Regions from separate parts of the Streptomyces sp. NPDC102259 genome, predicted to be linked through region 2. Evidence: riboswitches for the same ligand, from Rfam matches in the RefSeq annotation. Region 2 holds a riboswitch; each other region holds the start of a gene.

Region 1 (7,627 bases), on a different contig from region 2:
TCTGCTGCCTGCTGCTTCTCCCGTTCCAGATCGGCGATCTCGGCACGCTGGGAGACGTACTGACGCATCGGATAGGCCAGGGCCACGATCAGCGTGCACAGGACGAGCGCGAGGAGCGCGGCGCGGCCGGTGAGCCGGGAGCGGCGGGCCTGGCGCTTGGTCTGGGAGCGGTAGACCCGGGCCGCGGTCTGCTCGCCGAGCAGCTTGATCCTGGTCGCGGTGGAGAAACGGTCCCGGTCCTTCACGGCCACTGCTTCCCGCCTCCCGTCTCACACGTGCGTACGTCCCCGCACACGGTACGGGACCGGGTACGGGGACGTACGTACGACTGGCGGAGCCTTGACCCGGTTCGGGTCAGCGGCGTCGGCCTGTGCTCAGCCCTTGAAGCGCGGGAAGGCGCTGCGGCCGGCGTACACCGCGGCGTCGTCGAGGATCTCCTCGATGCGCAGCAGCTGGTTGTACTTGGCGACGCGGTCCGAGCGGGCCGGGGCGCCGGTCTTGATCTGACCGCAGTTCACCGCGACCGCGAGGTCGGCGATGGTGACGTCCTCGGTCTCGCCGGAGCGGTGGGACATCATGCACTTGAAGCCGTTGCGCTGGGCCATCTCGACGGCGTCCAGGGTCTCGGTCAGCGAACCGATCTGGTTGACCTTGACGAGCAGGGCGTTGGCGGAGCCCTCCTCGATGCCGCGGGCCAGACGCTCGGGGTTGGTGACGAAGAGGTCGTCGCCGACGATCTGGACCTTGTCGCCCAGTTTGTCGGTGATGACCTTCCAGCCGGCCCAGTCGTCCTCGTACAGCGGGTCCTCGATGGAGACGAGCGGGTACGCGGAGACGAGCTCCTCGTAGTACTCGGTCATCTCGGCGGCCGAGCGGGACTTGCCCTCGAACTCGTACTTGCCGTCCTTGTAGAACTCGGACGCGGCGACGTCGAGCGCGAGCGCGATCTGCTCGCCGGGGATGTAGCCGGCCTGCTTGATGGCCTCGATGATGAGGTCGAGGGCGGCGCGGTTGGACTCCAGGTTCGGGGCGAAGCCGCCCTCGTCGCCGAGGCCGGTGGACAGACCCTTGGTCTTCAGCACCTTCTTGAGAGTGTGGTAGACCTCGGCGCCCCAGCGCAGGGCCTCGGAGAAGGACTCCGCGCCGATCGGGGCGATCATGAACTCCTGGATGTCCACGTTGGAGTCGGCGTGCGAGCCGCCGTTCAGGATGTTCATCATCGGCACCGGCAGCAGGTGCGCGTTGGGGCCGCCCAGGTAGCGGAACAGCGGCAGGTCGCTGGCCTCGGAGGCGGCGTGCGCGACGGCGAGCGAGACGCCGAGGATGGCGTTGGCGCCGAGCGAGCCCTTGTTGTCGGTGGCGTCCAGGTCGAACATGGCCTGGTCGATCAGGCGCTGCTCGGTGGCGTCGTAGCCGACGAGCTCCGGGCCGATCTGCTCGATGACGGCGAGGACGGCCTTCTCGACACCCTTGCCGTGGTAGCGGTTCGGGTCACCGTCGCGGAGCTCGATGGCCTCGAAGGCACCGGTGGAGGCGCCGGACGGAACGGCGGCACGACCCGTGCTGCCGTCGTCGAGGCCGACCTCGACCTCGACCGTGGGGTTGCCTCGGGAGTCCAGGATTTCCCGGGCTACGACGACGTCGATGGACGGCACGAGCATCTCCTTCTTGGGATGTGACGCTGGTTGTGCGGGGCCCAGGGGCCTTGATGAGCCCTGGCTGGGCCTTGCGACTAGAGCCTAACCGCCCCGGGGCCGTCGGCAGCCGACCGACCGTCCCGTGGACAGACAGACCGTACCTATTGTTTCCGCCCGGAACAAAGGGGGTGGCCGAGAAAGGTCGACAGGAAGTGACGAACGGGCAAAGAGAAACCCCGCTCCGGTGCGTACGGGGGAACACGCACCGGAGCGGGGAGCCCGTGGGGACGGGGGGTGACCCTCACGAGGTCTTCAGTGTGCCGACCTCGGATGTGAGGGCGCTGTGGCTTCTCTTGGGGCCAGGTGTCACTTCAGGTGCAGCTGCTGGCCCGGGTAGATGAGGTCCGCGTCGACGACGATGTCCTTGTTCAGCTCGAACAGCTTCGCCCAGCCGCCCTTGACCTTGTGCTTCTCGGCGATGGAGCTGAGGGTGTCGCCCTTGACGACCTTGTACTCGCCGTCACCCTTCTTGACCTTCTTGCCGGTCGGGGTGGTGACCGTCTTGGAGGCGGCAGGGCGGTCGGTCGAGCGGGAGGCGCTCTGCTCCTCGGTGGAGCGGCTGCTGGTGCTGCCGCTGTTCGACGAGCTGGAGGAACCGGAGGAGCTGGACGAGCCGGAGCTCGAGGAGCCGGCGCTGCTGCCGTTGTAGGCGGCGCCGGACAGGCCGGTGCCGCAGACCGGCCAGGCACCCTTGCCCTGGCCCGCGAGGACCTTCTCGCCGATGGCTATCTGCTGGGACTTGGAGGCCTGGTCGGCGGTGGAGGCGTAGGCGGTGCCGCCGTACGCGGCCCAGGTGGACGCCGAGAACTGGAGGCCGCCGTAGTAGCCGTTGCCGGTGTTGATGGACCAGTTGCCGCCGGCCTCGCACTGGGCGACCGCGTCCCACTCGGAGGCGGTGGCGGCGGAGGCACTGCCGGCCGCCATGAGCGGGGCGGCGATGGCGACACCGGTGACGCCGGCGAGCGCGGCGACGCGGGTCGCCTTGGACGGGCGGCGGTGCTTGCCCTTGGCGGAAAACAGCATGGTGGATCCCCTCACCGACGCCTGCGAGGTGAGCTGTCGGGTTCGGGCCGTGTGAGTTGCCCGGCCACGTCCTCGCCCGCCGGAGCGCTGCTCCGTGGGAGGTGTGGCTTCACCCCGAGCCGTTCCGGTCAACCGACCGGCGCGGCACTTACCTTGGGTCCCCCGCTCCTGCCTACGGCGCTTGCGCGACGACTGTTCCCGGTTCGTCGCTGGCAGGATTCGGCGTTGCGACGGCCGGGGCTCGGGTTGCCGAGTGGCCTCGACCGTAGACACGCGATCGGCTGAATTTCAAAGACGATCAGGGCTTCTGAGACTCATCCCACACTTTCACCAAAAGGGACATTCGGTGTGAAGTGTGACGTGAACTCCCGCTGTTTTTCTTGGGCTTTGCGCCCTATTCCACCCCTGTGTCGAGGGTCTGACCGGCGGCGATGTCGCTCGGGTCGGCGCCGATGAGGCCCCTGTTCTCGGCATAGAGGGCGCGCCATCCGCCGTCGAGGCCAAGGGAGTCGGCGATGGACGCAAGGGAGTCGCCCTCCTGGACGACATAGGTGGCCGCGGCGTGCCGGCCGGCGGAGGCGGTGGTGGTGCCGTCCACGCCGGCGTCGGTCGCGCTCTTGGCCGTCGCCTCGTCGGCGGTGGTGCCACGGTGGCGGCCGGAGCCGAGGGAGCCGGTGTCGACGAGGCTCCAAGAGCCCTCATCCTGGCCGGAATTGTCTGAGTCATCCGCTTCTGGGGTCGCCGTGGGCGAGCCGTCGCCCGCCGATCCCTCACCCCGGCCGCCGGAACCGCCGGTCGAGCCGGAGCCATCCGTGGCAGCGGAGGAAGAGGACGAAGGGGAGGAAGCGGACGCCGAGGGCGAACCGGAAGAATCAGCGGACGAGCCGGATGAGTCGGACGATCCGGTCGAGGAGTCGCCGCTCGTCGAGGAACCCGAGGATCCGGACAAGCCCCGGGACAGGTCGGACAATCCGGAAGATCCAGAGGAGTCGGACGAGTCGGACGAGTCGTCCGCCACGCCGGTGTCCACGTTCAGCGCGCCGTTCTCCTGGGTGAGCCCGGAGGTCAGCCCACAGGTGCCCCACGCGCCGATCCCGTCGGCCGCGAGCACCTTCTGCGCCACGGCGATCTGCTGGCTGCGGCTGGCCAGGTCGGGGCTCGTCGCGTAGTCGAGGCCGCCGTACGCCTCCCAGTCCTTCTGGGTGAGGCTCAGGCCGCCGTACTCCCCGCCGCCCTCGTCGGCGCTCCATGAGCCGCCGGTCTCGCACTGCGCCACCTTGTCCCACACCGTGCCGTCGGCCGCGCTCGCGCCGGAGGCGGCGAGCAGCGGAATGGCGATGGCGGAGCCCGTCACTCCGGCCGCGACAAGGAGGGCCGGGGCCTGGCGGGGGCGACGGTGACGACCGTTCCCGGAGAGCATGCGAGGGGCCTTTCTCTGGACAGCACTGACCGGCGCGGCGGGTGAGACCGATGCTCCGCGCTGACGAGTGAACGTATCGGCAGACGATCACTTGTCACAAGTTAATGCCGCGCAGATCACGTGAAGATCACAGACTTGAGTGTTGGTCACCTTTGCTCCGCCGAACGGTCACACTCCGGCTGACGTCCGGTCAGACATGGACCGCTTATGAGCCGGAATGCACCGGAGTGAACTCGACCGGCAACGTCCGCAGTCCGCGCATGATGAGCCCGCCGCGCCACCTCAACTCGGCCGGATCCGCGGCCAGTCGAAGGTCGGGCAGCCGGGTCAGGAGGGTGGCGAGCGCGGTCTGGCCCTCCAGCCGGGCCAGCGGGGCGCCCAGGCAGTAGTGGATGCCATGTCCGTAGCCGAGGTGCTGATTGTCACGGCGGGACAGGTCGAGGGTGTCGGGGTCCGAGAAGCGCGCCGGGTCACGGTCGGCGGCCGCCAGCACCACGAGGACGGGGTCGCCCGGCGCGATGTCCTGCCCGCCGACGCTCAGCGGCTCGGTCGCGAACCGCCAGGTGGCGAGTTCCACGGGGCCGTCGTAGCGCAGGAGTTCCTCGACGCCGGTTTCCAGCAGGCCGCGGTCGCCGTCCTCCTCGGTGAGCGACCGCTGGAGGCGTCCGCGCTGCTCAGGGTGGGTGAGGAGGGCGTAGGTGCCGTTGCCGATGAGATTGACGGTCGTCTCGAAGCCGGCGAACAGCAGGATGAAGGCCATGGCGGCGGCCTCGTTCTCGGTGAGGTGCTCGCCGTGGTCCGAGGCGCGGATCAGACCGGAGATGAGGTCCTCGCCGGGAGCCGGGTCCGCGGGGAGCTCCGCGCGCTTGCGGTGGATGAGCTCCAGCAGGTAGCCGCGCATCTTCTTCACCGACCGCGCGACCCCGCCCCTCGGACCCCCGCCGTGCCGGATCATCATCCCCGCCCAGTCGCGGAAGTCGTCCTGGTCCTCGCGGGGCACGCCCAGGAGGTCGCAGATCGCGTAGATGGGGAGAGGAAAGGCGAAGTCGTGGATGAGGTCGGCCGTGCCCTCGGCGGCGAACCGGTCGATGAGCTGATCCGTCAGCTCCTGGACGCGGGGCGCGAACTCGGCGACCCGGCGGGGCGTGAAGGCCTTGCTGACGAGCCGTCGCAGCCGGGTGTGGTCCGGCGGGTCGATGTTGAGCAGATGCGTCATCAGCTCGGCCTTGCGCTCACCGGGGATGCCGGTCTTGCCCTTGGCATGCGCCGGTTCGTCATGATGCGCCGGGTTCTTGGAGAGCCGCTGGTCGGCGAGGGCCTGTTTCGCGTCGGCGTACCGGGTGACCAGCCAGGCCTCGACACCGCTGGGCAACACGGTGCGGTGCACGGGCGCGTTCTCGCGCAGCCAGGCGTAGGCGGGGTACGGGTCGGTCGCGAACTCCCAGGTGAAGAGTTCGGGAGCGGTGCTGTCTGGCTCGGGCTGCTCGGTCACCCCTTGACCGTAGCGGTGTCCTCGCCGCGCTCCGCGAGGGCCTTGCCCGCGCCGGGGTGCCCCCTGTCGGCGGCCTTGCGGCCCCCTCGTCGCCGTCGGCTGCGGCGGCGCGGGCCGGCATACCTCGGCGGCTTCGTCCTCGTGGCTCGGCGGATCAGGAACTCACCGTATTAACCATCGACCCCCTCGACACCGCGGATCGCGTCCCGGTACGCCCTGGCCGCGGCGCGCAGTGCCGCCTCCGGGTCGACGCCCTCCGATTCGGCTCGTGCCGCCAGGGCGAGCAGTTCGTAGCCGATGCCCTCGGCCGCCGGCAGCGGTACCTCGAGGCGTGCCGTGCGGGCCCGGGACACGAGCTTCGCCGCGAGGGCCAGTCCGGGCTGATGCAGGGGGACGCCGTCCGTCACCGACTCCCGCCGCTTCTCCGTCGCCTTCGTGCGCAGCCAGTGCTCCTTCACTTCCTCCGGGGTGGTGGCCGTGGCGTCGCCGAAGACATGGGGGTGGCGGTGGATGAGCTTGGCGACGATCGTGCCCGCGACATCGTCGACGGAGAACGGGGACTCCTCGTCCTCCTCGGCGATGCGGGCGTGGAAGACGACCTGGAGCAGCACGTCGCCCAGCTCCTCGCGGAGTTCGTCGTGGTCGCCGTCCTCGATCGCCTCGACCAGTTCGTACGACTCCTCGACCGCGTACTTCGCCAGGCCCTTGTGGGTCTGCCGGGAGGACCACGGGCACTCGACGCGGATCCGGTCCATGACCTGGACGAGGTCGAGAAGCCGGGCGCCGGGGAGGTCGTAGGAGGCGGGGAGCAGTTCCAGCTCGGGCATCGACACCCGGCCGGAGCCGGCCAGGCGGGCCAGGCCGTCGGTGAGGGCCGGTTCGCCCTCGCCGGTGGCCACGACCACGACCGTGCGGCCGCCGGCGCAGGCGGCGAGCAGCTCCTCTGCCGTCGGGGAGGTCTCCTCGACGGTGACGCCCGCATCCCGCAGATAGGGCAGCTGCGGATGCGCGCCGTCCGCGCACAGCACCCGGTCCGCCGTGCGCAGTACCTGCCAGGCGGGCCAGGACAGCAGGCCGGGGGCGACCCGGTGGCTGGTGGTGAGCAGGACGACGCGACCGGGGGCGTCGACCTCGGTGGGGGCGGCGGCGGAGCTGTTGGCGTTCACACCCCGAACGTAACCCACACCCGTCAGCGCCCCCGCGAGTTATCCACAGGCAGGACCGACCGGTCGTACGATCACACGGTCACGTCGTCTGCTGCGTCCCCGCCGCCGAGATCTCCCGTACCCAGGGCGTCTTCGCGTCGACGCGGGCGACCTTCTGCGCGTCCCAGTTCCCGTAGCGCGGGTTGAGGTCCACGTCGAGCGCCTTGGACGCCTTGGACAACGCGTTCCAGAAGGCGGGCTGGCTGGTGTTCGTGCCGAGCTCGGTGGCGAGTTTCTGGGCCTCCAGCTGGAGGCGGAGGTTCTCGTCGAGGCGCTGCGGCGGAATGCCGTACTGCTGGAGCCACGCCGCCTCCAGGCCCTTCGCCCCGCCCGCCTGCTGCTCCAGACCGGCCCGCATCTCCTGGACCTCCCGGCGGCTGACGCTGACGCCCGCGTCGTCCGCGGCGCGGTGCAGCACCTTGTCGAGGACCATGCCGTGCAGGGTGTCGCGGGCGAGGGAACCGGTCTGCGCGACGGCCTGCGCGTACTGGGCGTCGTCGGTGACCGCGGCCCGCTGGGCCGTGCGCACCTCGTTCACCCGGCTCTCCAGCTGGGCGACGGTGATCCGCTGGTCGCCCACGACGGCCGCCGCGCCAGGATGCGCGTCGTTCCCACAGGCGGCGAGGAGCGGGGCCGCCACGATCGCGGCGGACAGCAGGAGCGCGGTGCGACGACGGCGGTGCAAGGAAACCTCCCGAGGAGATTGTGCGACGGTGCACAAAGTCTTGCGGTGATCGATGGTAGGCAGTGGGGCGGCTGGGGCCAACCCATTCGACCAACGATTCACCAG
Region 2 (7,627 bases):
GGACGGCCACCGACCGCCCCGCCGCGAGCGCCGACGCGGCGACCGCGGCCGTCGTGACGGTCTTGCCGACTTCCGTGCCCGTCCCCGTGATCACCAGGATCGGCATGTTCATCCCTCCCGCGCCGCGGCGCACACCGCGCGCGCGATCCGTGCCACGTCCACGTCACCGGTGACGTACGGCGGCATCGTGTAGACCAGATCGCGGAACGGCCGCAGCCAGACGCCCTCGCGCACGGCGGCCCGGGTGGCGGCCGTCATGTCCACGGGGCGGTCGAGCTGGACGACGCCGATCGCGCCGAGGACCCGGACGTCCCGCACACCCGGGATCTCGGCAGCTTCCGCGAGACCCTCCCGCAGCCCCGCCTCGATCCGCTTGACCTCCGCGAGCCAGTCCTGACCGAGCAGCAGCTCGATCGAGGCGCAGGCGACGGCCGCGGCGAGCGGGTTGCCCATGAACGTCGGCCCATGGGCCAGGACCGGTACCTCGCCCCGCGAGATCCCGTCGGCCACCCGGGAGGTGCACAGCGTCGCGGCCATCGTCAGATAGCCGCCGGTCAACGCCTTGCCGACGCACATGACATCCGGCGTCACCGCGGCGTGCCCCGCCGCGAACAGCGCGCCCGTACGGCCGAACCCGGTCGCGATCTCGTCGAACACGAGCAGCACGTCGTGGGCGTCGCACGCCTCGCGCAGCACCCGCAGATACCCGGGGGAGTGGAACCGCATCCCGCCCGCGCCCTGCACCACCGGCTCCACGATGACCGCGGCCAGTTCGTCGGCGTGCCGCTCGATCGTCTCGCGCAGCAGGTCGGCGTACGCCTCCTCGAACTCCACCGGAGGCGCGTCCACGAAGACCTGTCGGGGCAGCACCCCGGTCCACAGGTCGTGCATCCCGCCCTCGGGGTCGCACACGGACATCGGCTGCCAGGTGTCGCCGTGGTAGCCGCCGCGCCAGGTCAGCAGGCGTCGCTTGGCCGGGCGGCCCAGCGAGCGCCAGTACTGGAGGCACATCTTCACCGCCACCTCGACCGACACCGAGCCGGAGTCGGCGAGGAAGACATGCTCCAGACCGTCGGGCGACATGTCGACAAGGAGCTTCGCCAGGCGTACGGCGGGCTCGTGGGTGAGCCCGCCGAACATCACATGACTCATCCGGCCCAGCTGCTCGCGCACGGCCTCGTTGAGCACCGGGTGGTTGTAGCCGTGGATCGCCGCCCACCAGGACGCCATGCCGTCGACCAGCTCACCCGAGCCGTCCGCCGGCCGTAGCCGTACCCCGCTCGCCGACTCCACGACGAGCGGTTCGACCCGGCCGGGCATCGGACCGTACGGATGCCACACGTGCCGCCGGTCGAGTTCCAGCAGCTCGGGCACCCCGAGCGGGGGCAGCTCAGGCATTGGGCGCGAGATCGGTACCGGCGCCACGGCGGCGTACGGCGACCAGGTCCGTACGGGCCTCGCCGACCGCCGCGGCCGGAGTCGGGGCCGACGCCGGTGTCGTCGACGCCGGGGCGGAGCCGCACACCCCGCCGCCCGCGTGCGAGCCGCATCCGGAGTCCTCGTGCGAGCCGCAGCCGCCCCCCTCGTGCGAGCCGCAGCCGCCCCCCTCGTGCGAGCCGCAGCCGCCGCCCGCCGTCGCCCGGTGCTCCGGCAGGGTGACCTGCTCCGCGCCCTCGACCTCGAAACCGGCGTCCGCGATCATCTCCAGGTCGGCCTTGCCGGCCTGGCCCTCGGTCGTGAGGTAGTCGCCCAGGAAGATCGAGTTGGCCAGGTGCAGGGCGAGCGGCTGCATCGTGCGCAGATGGACCTCACGACCGCCCGCGATGCGCACCTCGACGTCCGGGCAGACGAACCGCACCATCGCCAGGATGCGCAGGCAGCGCTGCGGGGTGAGGTTCCACTCCTTGGCGAGCGGGGTGCCCTCGACCGGGATGAGGAAGTTGACCGGCACGGAGTCCGGGTCCAGCTCCCGCAGCGAGAAGACGACGTCCACGAGGTCCTCGTCGGACTCGCCCATGCCGGCGATCAGGCCCGAGCACGCCGACAGGCCCGCCGCGTGCGCCTTCTGCACCGTGTCCACCCGGTCGGCGTACGTGTGCGTGGTCGTGATCTCCCCGTACGTGCCCTCGGAGGTGTTCAGGTTGTGGTTGTAGGCGTCCGCGCCCGCCTCGCGCAGCCGTTCGGCCTGGCCGTCGGAGAGCAGGCCCAGACAGGCGCAGACCTCGACGCCCTCGTTCTGGTCCTTGATCGCCTTGATGGTGCCGGCGACCCGGTCCACGTCACGGTCCGTCGGACCGCGCCCGGACGCCACCAGACAGACCCGTTTGGCCCCGCCCGCCAGCCCGGCCGCCGCCGCCTGCGAGGCCTCCTCCGGCTTGAGCCAGGTGTACTTCAGGATCCCGGCCGTCGAGCCGAGTCGCTGGGAGCAGTAGGAGCAGTCCTCGGGGCACAGCCCCGACTTGAGATTGACGAGGTAGTTGAGTTTCACCCGTCGCCCGAACCACTGCCGGCGCACCCGGCCGGCCGCGGCCACCACGTCCAGCACGTCGTCGTCGGAAGTGGCCAGCACGGCCAGAGCTTCCTCGCGGGTCGGCAGCTCGCGCCGAAGCCCCTTGTCCACCAGCGTGTTCAGCAGGTCCATGAGAGCCGATCCTGTCCTACGCACCCGCTCCGGGCCAAGGTAGGGATCACACAACACACCGGGTTCGACGTGTGGGTATTGCCACACCGTGGGTGGGCGGCCGGCCCGCTAGTGTCTGTCCGCTACCTACAAAAGCCCGGAGGACCCATGGCGTTCGGCTGGATCGACGAACAGGCGGAGCTGCGCCGCCGGGCCGGACTCGTACGGACGCTGCGGCCCCGCCCGGCCGACTCGCCGCTCCTCGACCTGGCGAGCAACGACTACCTGGGCCTCGCCCGCCATCCCGAGGTCACGGAGGGCGCCGCGGCGGCCGCCAGGACCTGGGGCGGCGGGGCGACCGGCTCCCGGCTCGTCACGGGCACCACCGAGCTGCACGCCGAGCTGGAGCGGGAGCTCGCGGAGCACTGCGGCTTCGAGGCGGCCCTCGTCTTCTCCTCCGGGTACGCGGCCAACCTGGCCGCGGTCACCGCGCTGGCCCCCCACGGCTCGCTCATCGTCTCCGACGCGGGCAACCACGCCTCGCTCATCGACGGCTGCCGGCTGGCCCGCGGCACGACCCAGGTCGTCGGGCACGCCGACCCGGACGCGGTGCGCAAGGCGCTCGGCACGCACGACGGCCCGGCCGTGGTCGTCTCCGACACGGTCTTCTCGGTCGACGGCGACGCCGCCCCGCTGGCCGCCCTGGCGGCCGCCTGCCGGGAGCACGGCGCCGGACTGGTCGTCGACGACGCCCACGGGCTCGGTGTGCTCGGGGACGGCGGGCAGGGCGCTCCCTACGCGGCGGGGCTGGCGGGCGCCGACGACGTCGTCGTCACGGTCACGCTGTCCAAGTCGCTGGGCAGCCAGGGCGGCGCCGTACTGGGGCCCGCGCGGGTGATCGAGCATCTGGTGAACGCGGCCCGGACGTTCATCTTCGACACCGGCCTGGCGCCGGCGGCGGCGGGCGCGGCGCTGGCGGCCCTCAGGCTGCTGCGCCGGGAGCCGCAGCGCGCGTCGCGCGCGCGTGCGGTGGCGGGCGAGCTGCACGCGCGCCTGACGGCCGCGGGTCTGGCAGCGGTGCGTCCGGACGCCGCGGTCGTCTCCGTGCGTGCGCCGTCCCCGGAGGGGGCCGTGCGCTGGGCGGCGGACTGCCGGTCGGCAGGCCTGGCCGTGGGCTGCTTCCGTCCTCCCTCCGTGCCCGACGGCATCTCGCGCCTCAGGCTGACCGCGCGTGCGGACCTCTCCGGGGCCGAGCTGGAACGCGCTGTACGGGTGATCGGCGAAACACGACCATGAGTCGGCGTGACACGGCCGTGGACCGCCTCTGACTACTGCGGTGCGGTCAGCGTGCCGGTGAGAACGCGGCCGTGAAGCCCGTCCAGCTCTCGGGGGAGAAGAGCAGGGCGGGTCCGGCCGGGTCCTTGGAGTCGCGTACGGCGAGCAGACCGGCCCAGGGGCCGGAGGCCGGCCGGGCGGTCTCCACGCAGTTGTTCGCTCCCGTGCTGTAGCTGCTGCGCAGCCACCGCACATCAGGGAGACGGTCGGGATCGGTACTGGAAGGTACGTTCCGCGGTGGTGCGGACATGGTGCCTCCTTACGCGCCGTCGGCTATCGCGGCGATGTAATCCGATGAGTCCCCGGGCGAAAGGGCGTGCGCCCGAAGGGCGTTGAAGGCCTCGGTGTAGGCCTGGAGGTCTTCTTTCCGTTCGAGATAGAGGCTACTCGTCAAGTGGTCGAGAACAACCACGTCCAGATCAGAAGTGCGCGAAAATGAGAAGATAACGAAAGGGCCGGTTACCCCGATATGCGCTCCGGCGGCGAACGGCAGTACCTGGAGCCGCACTTGGGGCAATCGGGCGGCTTCCACGAGCCGACCCAGCTGTCGCGCCATCACCTCGGGCCCGCCCACCTCCCGCCGCAGCACCGCCTCGTCCAGTACCGCGCACAGTTCCAGCGGCGGCTGCGCCCGCAGCACGTCCTGGCGGGCCAGCCGAACCTCCACCAGGGTGTCGAGCTGATCCTCGTCGCCCCCCTCCACGGCCGCCCTGGTCACCGCGCGTGCGTACTCGGGCGTCTGCAGCAGCCCCGGCACCACCGTCGTCTCCAGGGTGCGCATCGCGCTCGCCTGCGACTCCAGACTGATGAAGTCCCGGTAGGTGGGCGGCAGCACCCCGCGGTAGGCGTGCCACCAGTGGTCCCGGCCGCCACTGCCGTCGGCGCCGGCCAGCGCCAGCATCAGCTCCCGCAGTTGCTGATCCTCGACACCATAGGCGTCGAGGAGTAACCGCACATCGGCCGGTTTCGATCCACTGATACCGGTCTCTATACGGCTCACCTTGGACTGGTGCCAGCCCACGAGCCGGGCCGCCTCACCACTGGTGAGCCCGGCCTGGGCGCGCAGATTGCGCAGTTCGGCGCCCAGCTTTCGGCGGCGCACCGCGGGACCGTGCTGCATGGGTCCCTCCTTACTCCTATCGGGCCGACCAAATACGCTCTGCCGTCGCAGAGTTCACCGCATTGGGCGACAGATATATGCATATCTTGGTGGATCCCACCCGTGACCGGCGCGGTAATGGCAGTCTGGCGAAGAAGCACCAGTCCGGGACCGTACTCGAACCATCCGCACCGTGTCGGGCTCCCGGTCCCGTGGGAAAGGGACGACGTCGCCATGGCAGATCACCTGGAAGCATCCGTCACTCTGCCGAGCGATCCCGCCTCGGTCTCCACGGCCCGCGTCTTCGTGACCGGAGTCCTCGTGGAATGGGGCCTGCCCGCGGACGCGGAGACGGCCGACGCCATCCGGCTGATCGTCTCGGAACTCGCCACCAACGCCGTACAGCACACCTTCGGGCAGTCGCCCACCTTCACGGTGGGCCTGGTCCTCGAACGGGACGAACACCTGCGCGTGGGGGTCACCGACAGCCACCCGCGCTTCCCCAAACGACTGCCGGCCGCCGTCCAGCAGGACAACGGCCGAGGCATGGTGATCATTCGCTGGCTGACCGCTGAGTGCGGCGGCAAGCTGAGAGTGCGGCCCACCCGGGAGGGCGGCAAGACGGTCACCGTCGAGCTCCCGTGGGCCGTCCCGGCGGCGGAGCCGGTGGCCGGGGCTCTGACGGCTCCGGCGGAGGGTGAGCTCCCGGGGCGGTGAAGGCGCGTCAGGACGCCCCCACCGCCCCGGGAAAACCAGCCCGTGACCCTGAGAGGGCCCTAGCGGACCCGCCCGTACCAGACGCTCTTGGTCCAGATCTTCTGGAGCTTCACCACGTCGCCGGTCTTCGGCGAGTGCCAGATCTTGCCCTTACCCGCGTAGATCCCGACGTGGTACACGTTCGAGCCCGAGTGGAAGAACACGAGGTCGCCCGCCTTGCGGCTCGACGACGAGATGTGCTTCGTCTTGTTGTACTGCTGGGCCGCCGTCCGAGGCAGGCTCTTGCCCGCCTTCTTGAACGAGTACAGCGTGAGCCCGGAGCAGTCGAACCTCTTCGGTCCGGTGGCCCCGTACTTGTACGGAGCACCTTTCTTGGAGGCCGCGATCTGGAGCGCCTTCGTCGCCGGTGTGGCGGCCGCGGCGTCGGGGGCGAGCCCCGGGACCACGACCGAGCCGCCCACGGCGGCGATGGCGAAAGCCGAGGCCGTACCGGCCCGGGCCATGAGCGACGGGACACGATTGAGCGCAGTCATGCGCAACCCTTCGTCAGCCGCCTGTGAAGGATGACCTGTCGGATTCGGGCTGGCGAAGTTGCCCGGCCGCTGCTGCGGCTTCACCCCAAGGGCTGCTCGGTCCGGTCATGGCGTGACCGTTCCGGCGACCCGTCATGCTTGGGTCCTCCACTCCTGCCGATGCACTCCTGTCGACCGGTCATCCGGGAGGCGGCAGGACTCGGCGTCCGCCCGGACCGCCCCGCCGCTTGTGGCGGGGGCTTGTCGTCAGTCAGGGATCTTGGCTCACCGATGTCCGAAAATCCCAACGGAACCGGGGATTTGTGGGGTTACTCACCACTCACCCGTTCGGGTGAACACTCTGATGGACGATCAGGTGCCGGGCCGCCTCAGGGGCTCCCACCAGCGGTGACGCCTCCCGTTCCGCCCCAAGTGCGCCCTTTTGCGCAACCTCTGGGCGTCTGGGGGAACAGTAGACGTTCTGCCGAACGGGGGTACGCCTTCTGGGTCGTTTCGACTCCGGTCCGGTCGTCACGTCCTGGGCGTGCCGGGTCCGGACCGGGGTCGGCCGGTCGGCTCAACCGTCGGCGAGCGGGGGCAGCGTGACCCGCGCGGTGCGGCGCTCCCCGTCCAGGACGCGCAGCGCCCGCGCGAGCGTCGGCGCGTGCAGCTCGCTCTCGCCCCGCTGGTGCATCAGCGTCAGCGCGTCGCGCAGCGCGGTCGCCTTGGTCACCAGCGCCTGGGCGGCGCGCAGTCCGCGGTAGGTGTCGCCGTGGTGGGCGGGATTGATCCGGCCGAGCATGTCGACCACGTCGAGGTATCCGTCGATCAGCTCGGCCTCCGCGCGGGTCAGCGCGGGCAGCGGCGGCAGCTCGGGCACCATCGGCGGTCACCTCCCGCCGGGGGCGTCGGCCGAGGCCTTGCGGCCCGTGACGATCCCGTCCACCAGGCCGTACTCCAGGGCCTCCTGGGCGGTGAGGAAGGTGTCCCGCTCGATGTCCGCCGTCACCTGCTCCGGGGTCCGCCCGGTGTGCCGTACGAGCATCTCCTCCAGGCTCGCGCGGGTGCGGGCCAGTTCCTCGGCCTGGATGGCCAGATCGCTCGCCTGTCCCTGGAAGGGCTCGGGCAGGGACGGCTGGCGGATCGTCATCCGCGCGCCCGGCAGCGCGTACCGCTTGCCGGGCGTGCCCGCCGCCAGGAGCACCGCCGCGGTCGAGCCCGCCTGACCCAGGCAGATGGTCTCCACGTCGCACGTGACGTACCGGATCGTGTCGTAGAGGGCCGTCATCGCGCTGAAGGAGCCGCCGGGGGAGTTGATGTACAGCGCGATGTCCCGGTCCGGGT
Region 3 (7,627 bases), on a different contig from region 2:
CCGGTACGTCGGCGGCGGCCGGGGCGCGCTCCGTCGGCGGTCCGGGGTACGCCTCCCCGTGGCGAGCCGCCGCCCGGGCCGCGTGTCCTCGCGCGCGTGCCCGACGAGGTGCTCCGGGACGGGCTGCTCAGTAGGTCGGCAGCGTCCTCGGTCCGAGGTCGTCGCGTGCCGGCGGGGGTGCGAGGCGTACGGAGGCGCCGAGGACGCTCAGGCCGTGCGGGGCGACGACGACCGGCTCCAGGGTGACCGCGACGACCTCGGGATGGTCGTCGACCAGCCGGGACACCCGCAGCAGCAGGTCCTCCAGGGCGGCGGTGTCGACGGGTGTCGAGCCGCGCCAGCCGAAGAGGAGCGGGGCGGTCCGGATGGACCTGATCAGCGAGGTCGCCTCGCGGTCGGTGACCGGAACCAGCCGGTGCGCCATGTCCCCGAGCAGCTGTGAGGCGGCCCCGGCGAGCCCGAAGGACAGTACGGCTCCGGCCGCCGGGTCGATGACCGCGCGGACGACCGTGTCGACGCCGCGCGGTGCCATCGCCTGGACGACCGGGCGGATCTCCTCCGGCTTGCCGAAGAGCTCGGTCAACTCGGCGTACGACCGGCGCAGTTGCTCCTCGTCGGCCAGGTCGAGCCGTACGCCGCCCAGGTCGGCGCGGTGCCGCAGGTGCGGCGCGGTGGCCTTGAGGGCGACGGGGTAGCCGAGGGCGTCCGCGGCCCGCGCGGCCTCGTCCGGAGTGGGCGCCGGGATCGCCCGCCGGGTGCGGATGCCGTAGCGGCCGAGCAGCTCACACGTGTCGTCGGCGCCGAGGGTCAGGCCCTGACCGCGCGCGAGGAGCCCGCCGATCAGCTCGGCGGCGCCCTTCTCGTCGACGTCCTCGTACTCGGGCACCTTGCCGGCGTCGGCCGCCTCGCGCCGCCACTGGGCGTACTTCACGGCCTCCGCGAGTGCGCGGACGGCGCGTTCGGCGGCGGGGTAGGCGGGGATGAGGTGCGTTCCCTCGGGGGCCTCGACGGCGGCGGGCACCGGCTGCGCGCCGCCGGACACGTCGGCACGCGCGCGTGGGGCCGCTTCCGCGCGCGGCGCGGTGCTCGTCGCGGCGGACAGCGCCGTCGCGAGACCGCCGAGTTCCACGTGCACGACGAGCACCGGTTTGGCCGGAGCGGCCGCCGCGGCCGACCGCAGGGCCTCCGCGAGTTCCGCGTCCCCGGGCGATCTCTCCCCGATCGCGGGGATCGCCGTCACGACCACCGCGTCGCACGTCTCGTCGGCCAGCGCCCGGGCCAGCGCCGCGTGGAAGTCCTGGGCCGACGCCTCGGTCGTCAGGTCCAGCGGCGGCAGCGGCCGCAGCCCTTCCGAGAGACAGGCGTCGTACGTCAGCAGGCCCAACGACTCGGAGTTGCCGAGGATCGCCACCCGAGGGCCGGTCGGCAGCGGCTGTCGGGCGAGCAGCAGGCCCGCGTCGACCAGTTCGGTGATGGTGTCCACGCGGATCACGCCGGCCTGCCGCAGCAGCGCCGACACCGTCGCGTGCGGCAGCCGCGTCGCCCGTACGGCGTGTCCCTGCGGGGCGGAACCGGCGCCCTGGACGACGACCAGGGGCTTGGCGGCCGCCGTCCGCCGCGCGAGGCGCGTGAACTTGCGCGGGTTGCCGATGGACTCCAGGTACATGAGGGCGACGTCCGTGTCGGGGTCGTCATACCAGTACTGGAGGACGTCGTTGCCCGAGACGTCCGCGCGGTTGCCCGAGGAGATGAACGTCGACACGCCGGTGACGCCGGTGACGCCCCCGCCACGCCGGTGGAGGCGGGACAGCAGGGCGATGCCGATGGCGCCGGACTGGGCGAACAGACCGATGCGGCCGGGCCTCGGCATCTCCGGGGCCAGCGAGGCATTCAGCCGCACCTCTGGGGAGGTGTTGATGACTCCGAAGGCGTTGGGGCCGATGATCCGCATACCGTACGCGCGTGCGTGCCGGACGAGTTGGCGCTGGCGCTCCCGCCCCTCGGGGCCGCTCTCGGCGTAACCGGCGGAGAGGACCACGAGTCCCTGCACGCCGTGCTCGCCGCACTCGGCGACGGCCTCGGGGACCTGCTCCGCCGGGACGGCGACGACCGCGAGGTCGACGGGCGCCGCTATGTCGCGCACCGAGCGGTGGGCGGGCACCCCGTCCAGTTCCTTCAGGTCCTCGGGGAAAGCCTTGTTCACGGCGTACAACCGCCCGGTGAAGCCCGCCTCGCGGAGGTTGCCGAGGACGCTTCGGCCGACGCCGCCGGGGGTGCGGCCTGCGCCGACGACGGCTACGGAGCCGGGCGCCAACAGCCGCCCCACGGAGTGCGCCTCGGCACGCTGTTCCCGCGCGCGCTGCACGGCGACGGAGCGCTCGGTGGGTTCGAGGCCGAACTCCAGGTGGACGACGCCGTCCTCGAAGCTGCGCTTCTGGGTGTAACCGGCGTCCGTGAACACCTTGATCATCTTGGTGTTGGCGGGGAGCACCTCGGCCGCGAAGCGGCGGATGCCGCGCTCGCGTGCCACGGCCGCGACGTGCTCGAGCAGCGTGGAGGCGACGCCCCTGCCCTGGTGGGCGTCCTGCACGAGGAACGCGACCTCGGCCTCGTCGGCCGGCGCCGAGGCTGCCATGCCGTCGGCACCAATGCGGTCATAGCGTACGGTGGCGATGAACTCGCCGCCGACCGTGGCCGCGAGTCCCACCCGGTCCACAAAGTCGTGGTGCGTGAAGCGGTGGACGTCCTTGTCGGACAGGCGCGGGTAGGGCGCGAAGAAACGGTAGTACTTCGACTCGTCCGAAACCTGCTCGTAGAAGCTGACCAGGCGCTCGGCGTCATCGATGGTGATGGGGCGGATGCGCGCGGTGCCGCCGTCGCGCAGCACCACGTCGGCCTCCCAGTGGGCGGGGTACTCGTGCCGGTCCGACGCGCTCTGCATGGGGCCCAGAGTACGGCTCGCGTACGACAACGGCGCGAGGCAGTCTGTGGAGGACGCACGTCGGATCGAGGCCGCGATCCGACGTCCACGTCGGGAGGGGACCACACGACCCCTCCCTCACTCGCTTCACGTGTGGAACACTGGTCTAGACAACCTGAACACTGAAGGGCAGCATCACATGGCTGAGCGCCGCGTCAACGTCGGCTGGGCCGAGGGCCTTCACGCCCGCCCCGCTTCCATCTTCGTCCGGGCCACCACGGCCGCAGGTATCCCGGTGACGATCGCCAAGGTCGACGGCAACCCCGTCAACGCGGCCTCCATGCTGGCCGTTCTCGGCCTGGGCGCCCAGGGCGGCGAGGAGATCGTCCTCGCCTCCGAGGCCGACGGCGCGGACGCGGCCCTCGACCGGCTGGCGAAGCTGGTCGCCGAGGGTCTCGAGGAGCTCCCCGAGACCGTCTGAGCGCGCAGCCCTCTGTGCGCCCGAGCCGACGCCGCTCTCGCGGACGCGGTCGCGCGTCGTCGGGGTTGCTCAATTGACGGTGGCGGTGTTCGTCACTTCTAAAGTGCCGTCCCGCTGACCCCGAAGGGCTCGTCCGAATTATCGGGCGAGCCCTTCGCATTTCCCCTTACGGGCAGCAGAAATAATCCCCCGCGAATTATCCCCCTCTTTGTATACGGCCCCCGTGTTAATGCCGCAGACCCGTCATGTTTACGGGAGGTTGCGAAGTCCTCACACGGTCGGCGCGCTCGGGGCCGCCGGAAAAGCGCAGCCGGTGCGCGGACGTCGCGCGCTCCGTGTGCAGCGCCGTGATCGCCCGCGCGCGCTCGCCGTCGCCGCGCGCCACCGCGTCCACGATCGCGCCGTGCTCCGCCCAGGACTCCACGGGGTTGGCCGGCGCCTCCACCGCGTACATCCAGGCGATCTTGTGGCGGAGCTGAGTGAGCATCGACGTCAGGGCATGGCTTCCGGAGGACTGGGCGAGGGTCTCGTGGAACCAGCTCCCCAGGGAGCGCAGATCCTCGCTGTTGCCCCGCCTGGCCCGCTCCTGGCCCAGCCGGACGAGTCCGCGCAGCACCTTCAGATGGGCCTCGGTGCGCCGCTGGGCGGCCCGGGAGGCGCCGAGCGGCTCCAGGAGCATGCGCATCTCCAGCAGGTCCGCCGCCTCCTGCTCGGTCGGCTCCGCGACGCACGCGCCCGCGTGCCGCCGCGTGACGACGAAGCCCTCGGCCTCCAGCGTGCGCAGCGCCTCGCGGACGGGGACGCGGGAAACGCCGTAGCGACGGGCGAGGAGTTCCTCGGTGAGGCGGCTGCCGCGCTCGTAGACACCCGCGACGATGTCGTCCCGAATGGCCGTGCACACCGAGTGCGCCGGAATACGCATGACGGACCTCCGCCTTAATCCCCGTGAAACGTCGACGATTGACGTGTGTTCCGTGACTCTATTGCAATCAGCGGGAATTTCCGATGGCGGGCCGGAATCCAGGGATATTTTTTGGACAGCAGGGTCTCGGAAACGGCGAAAGCCCCGGCCGGGAGGGCCGGGGCAAGACGATCTGTCGCCGAGGGTCGTCAGACGTTCACACCGTGGTTGCGGAGGTACGCGACCGGGTCGATGTCCGAGCCGTACTCCGCGGTGGTGCGGGCCTCGAAGTGCAGATGCGGGCCGGTGACGTTGCCGGTGGCGCCGGACAGGCCGATCCGCTCGCCCGGGGTGACCGTCTGGCCCACCGACACCGCGAGGGACGACAGGTGACCGTACTGGGTGTAGGTCCCGTCGTTCATCTTGATCACGATCTGGTTGCCGTAGGACCCGCCCCAGCCGGCCTCGACCACGGTGCCGGAGCCGACCGCGTGCACGGAGGTGCCGCTCGCGGCGTGGAAGTCGATGCCGGTGTGGCTGCCGGAGGACCACAGCGAGCTGCTGGCCTGGTAGCCGGTGGAGACGTAGGAACCGGTGATCGGCGACACGAAGGTGTTGAGGCGCTTGCGCTCGGCGTCGCGGGCGGCACGCACGCGTGCCTCGCGCTCCTCCACGGCCTTCTTCGCGGCGGCCTGGCGGGCGGCCTCCTCGAAGGCCGCGTGCTTCTGCACGGCGACCTGGTCGTCGATCTGCTCGGCGACGGACTCGCCGGCGGCGACGACGGGGATCAGCCCGGTCTGCTCGGGGGTGGGCTCGGCGGCGAAGGCCGGGGTGGAGGCGACGGTGGCCATGACACCGGTGGTGGTGAGCGCCGCGATGCCCGCAGCGCGGACGCTGGTGCGCTGCATCCGGCTGGGCCGACGGTGCTTGCCGGTGGCGCAGGTGAACGCCATGAAGTTGGGGGTGTCCTTTCCTTCCCTCTCGCCTACCGGGTTAGCTGACGGGTTCGGAGCAGGAAGGTCTCCTACGGACCCCCTCGCGTTCACGCGCGGGCGTCCGATTCACCCCAGGGACTTCACAAGTGGGTCCCCGGCTCCCCTGGCTCGCGCCATACGGGGACTCGGCGATGACTGTCCGGTGCCGCGGCTGCGGCGCACTGCCTGACGAACAGCCCGGATGACGCTAAGCGGCGCGGGTTTCAATCCTCAAACGGATCCCGGCTTTTGTAGCGCATCCCACAGGGCAGACAGGCAACCTCCGCATCAATTCGGACATGCGGAGGCCCTGGTGACGCTTTCGTCGACCAGGGCCCCCACACGCGTGTGCCGTTGCCGGGAACTACTCCGCGGACACGACCTTGACCTCGCCGATGCCGAGGGCCTCGACCGGCTCCTTGATCTGGGCCGCGTCGCCGACGAGGACGGTCACCAGCCGGTCCACCGGGAAGGCGTTCACGGCCGCCGCGGTGGCCTCCACCGTGCCGGTCGCGGCCAGCTGCCGGTACAGCGTGGCCTGGAAGTCGTCCGGCAGGTGCTGCTCGACCTGGTCGGCCAGCGTGTCGGCGACGGCCGCGGCGGTCTCGAACTTCAGCGGCGCCACACCGACCAGGTTCTGCACGGCGATGTCACGCTCGGCGTCGGTCAGCCCCTCGGCTGCGAGGGTGCGCAGCACCTTCCACAGATCGTCCAGAGCGGGACCGGTGTTCGGGGTGTCGATGGACCCGCTGATGGCGAGCATCGCGGCGCCCGAGCCGTCCGGGGCGGACCGCAGGACCTGCCCGAACGCGCGGACACCGTAGGTGTAGCCCTTCTCCTCGCGCAGGACGCGGTCCAGCCGGGAGGTGAGGGTGCCGCCGAGGCAGTACGTGCCGAGCACCTGCGCGGGCCACACACGGTCGTGCCGGTCGGCGCCGATCCGGCCGATCAGCAACTGCGTCTGGACGGCGCCGGGACGGTCCACGATGACGACCCGGCCGGTGTCGTCGGCGGTCACCGGCGGCACGGGCCGCGGCTCGGCCGAGGAGCCCGTCCAGGCGCCCAGGGTGTCGCCCAGAAGCGCCTCCAGGTCGACGCCGGTGAGGTCGCCGACGATCACGGCCGTGGCCGTGGCGGGACGGACGTGCTTCTCGTGGAAGGCGCGTACGGCCGCGGAGTCGATCTTCTCGACCGTCTCCGCGGTGCCCTGACGCGGGCGTGACATCCGCGCGGTGGCCGGGAACAGCTCCTTGGAGAGCTCCTTGGCGGCGCGCCGGGAGGGGTTGGCCAGCTCGTGCGGGATCTCGTCCAGGCGGTTGCGGACGAGGCGCTCGACCTCGCTGTCGGCGAAGGCCGGGGCCCTGAGGGCGTCGGCGAGCAGACCGAGGCCCTTGGGCAGGCGCGAGGCCGGCACTTCGAGGCTCAGCCGGACACCGGGGTGATCCGCGTGCGCGTCCAGGGTGGCGCCGCAGCGCTCCAGTTCGGCGGCGAACTCCTCGGCGGAGTGCTTGTCGGTGCCCTCGGAGAAGGCGCGCGCCATGATCGTGCCGACGCCGTCGAGGCCGGCCGGCTCGGCGTCCAGGGGCGCGTCGAGGAGGATCTCGACGGCGACGACCTGCTGGCCGGGACGGTGGCAGTGCAGCACGGTCAGGCCGTTGGCCAGCGCGGTGCGCTCGGGCGCCGGGAACGCCCACGGCTTGGCCTCGCCCGCCCGGGGCTGGGGGTGGAAGTCCATCGTGGCGAGCTCGGTCACCGGGCCGCCTCCTCGTTCTCGTCCTGGTCGGCGGGGGCTTCGGCGGCGGTCGGCTCGTAGACGAGCACCGCGCGGTTGTCGGGGCGCAGGCGGGCCTTGGCGACCTCCCGCACCTCCTCCGGCGTGACGTCCAGCACGCGCTGGACGGCGGTGAGGGCGAGCTGCGGGTCACCGAACAGGACGGCGAACCGGCACAGTTCGTCGGCGCGGCCGGCGACCGTGCCGAGCCGGTCGAGCCACTCGCGCTCCAACTGCGCCTGGGCCCGCTCCATTTCCTCGGCCGTGGGGCCCTCCTCGGCGAACCGGGCGAGCTCCTCGTCGATGGCGGCCTCGATGACGGGCACCTCGACGTCGCCGGACGTCTTGACGTCCAGCCAGCCCAGGGAGGGCGCTCCGGCGAGCCGCAGCAGGCCGAAGCCGGCCGCGACGGCCGTACGGTCGCGGCGCACCAGCCGGTTGTAGAGGCGGGAGGACTCGCCGCCGCCGAGGACGGTGAGCGCCAGGTCGCCGGCGTCGCACGCACGCGTGCCGTCCTCGGGCAGCCGGTAGGCGGCCATCAGCGCACGGGCCGGCACCTCCTCCTCGACGACCTCGCGCA

The links. A riboswitch is a leader RNA that binds a small molecule or an ion and turns the genes downstream of it on or off. The one in region 2 is predicted to bind cyclic di-AMP.
Region 1: linked by a shared signal. The riboswitch ahead of ACIRPU_RS27740 (transglycosylase family protein) and the one ahead of ACIRPU_RS05505 (C40 family peptidase) in region 2 are both predicted to bind cyclic di-AMP.
Region 3: linked by a shared signal. The riboswitch ahead of ACIRPU_RS09265 (M23 family metallopeptidase) and the one ahead of ACIRPU_RS05505 (C40 family peptidase) in region 2 are both predicted to bind cyclic di-AMP.

The regions. Positions count from the first base shown of each region.
Region 1 is NZ_JBIWMA010000013.1:182,695-190,321, reverse strand. It holds gene ACIRPU_RS27750 (septum formation initiator family protein) at 1-251, opposite strand, end outside; gene eno (phosphopyruvate hydratase) at 375-1,661, opposite strand; gene ACIRPU_RS27740 (transglycosylase family protein) at 2,004-2,720, opposite strand; cyclic di-AMP (ydaO/yuaA leader) riboswitch at 2,724-2,910, opposite strand; gene ACIRPU_RS27735 (transglycosylase family protein) at 3,115-4,140, opposite strand; gene ACIRPU_RS27730 (cytochrome P450) at 4,346-5,632, opposite strand; gene ACIRPU_RS27725 (nucleoside triphosphate pyrophosphohydrolase) at 5,803-6,798, opposite strand; gene ACIRPU_RS27720 (SurA N-terminal domain-containing protein) at 6,878-7,522, opposite strand.
Region 2 is NZ_JBIWMA010000002.1:196,561-204,187, forward strand. It holds gene bioD (dethiobiotin synthase) at 1-106, opposite strand, end outside; gene ACIRPU_RS05475 (adenosylmethionine--8-amino-7-oxononanoate transaminase) at 109-1,398, opposite strand; gene bioB (biotin synthase BioB) at 1,391-2,641, opposite strand; gene ACIRPU_RS05485 (8-amino-7-oxononanoate synthase) at 2,789-3,916, shown strand; gene ACIRPU_RS05490 (DUF397 domain-containing protein) at 3,963-4,205, opposite strand; gene ACIRPU_RS05495 (helix-turn-helix transcriptional regulator) at 4,215-5,075, opposite strand; gene ACIRPU_RS05500 (ATP-binding protein) at 5,289-5,771, shown strand; gene ACIRPU_RS05505 (C40 family peptidase) at 5,831-6,304, opposite strand; cyclic di-AMP (ydaO/yuaA leader) riboswitch at 6,308-6,519, opposite strand; gene ACIRPU_RS05510 (hypothetical protein) at 6,861-7,166, opposite strand; gene ACIRPU_RS05515 (ATP-dependent Clp protease proteolytic subunit) at 7,173-7,627, opposite strand, start outside.
Region 3 is NZ_JBIWMA010000003.1:127,837-135,463, reverse strand. It holds gene ACIRPU_RS09280 (GNAT family N-acetyltransferase) at 128-2,941, opposite strand; gene ACIRPU_RS09275 (HPr family phosphocarrier protein) at 3,120-3,401, shown strand; gene ACIRPU_RS09270 (GntR family transcriptional regulator) at 3,628-4,323, opposite strand; gene ACIRPU_RS09265 (M23 family metallopeptidase) at 4,512-5,255, opposite strand; cyclic di-AMP (ydaO/yuaA leader) riboswitch at 5,270-5,438, opposite strand; gene ACIRPU_RS09260 (M16 family metallopeptidase) at 5,641-7,029, opposite strand; gene ACIRPU_RS09255 (pitrilysin family protein) at 7,026-7,627, opposite strand, start outside.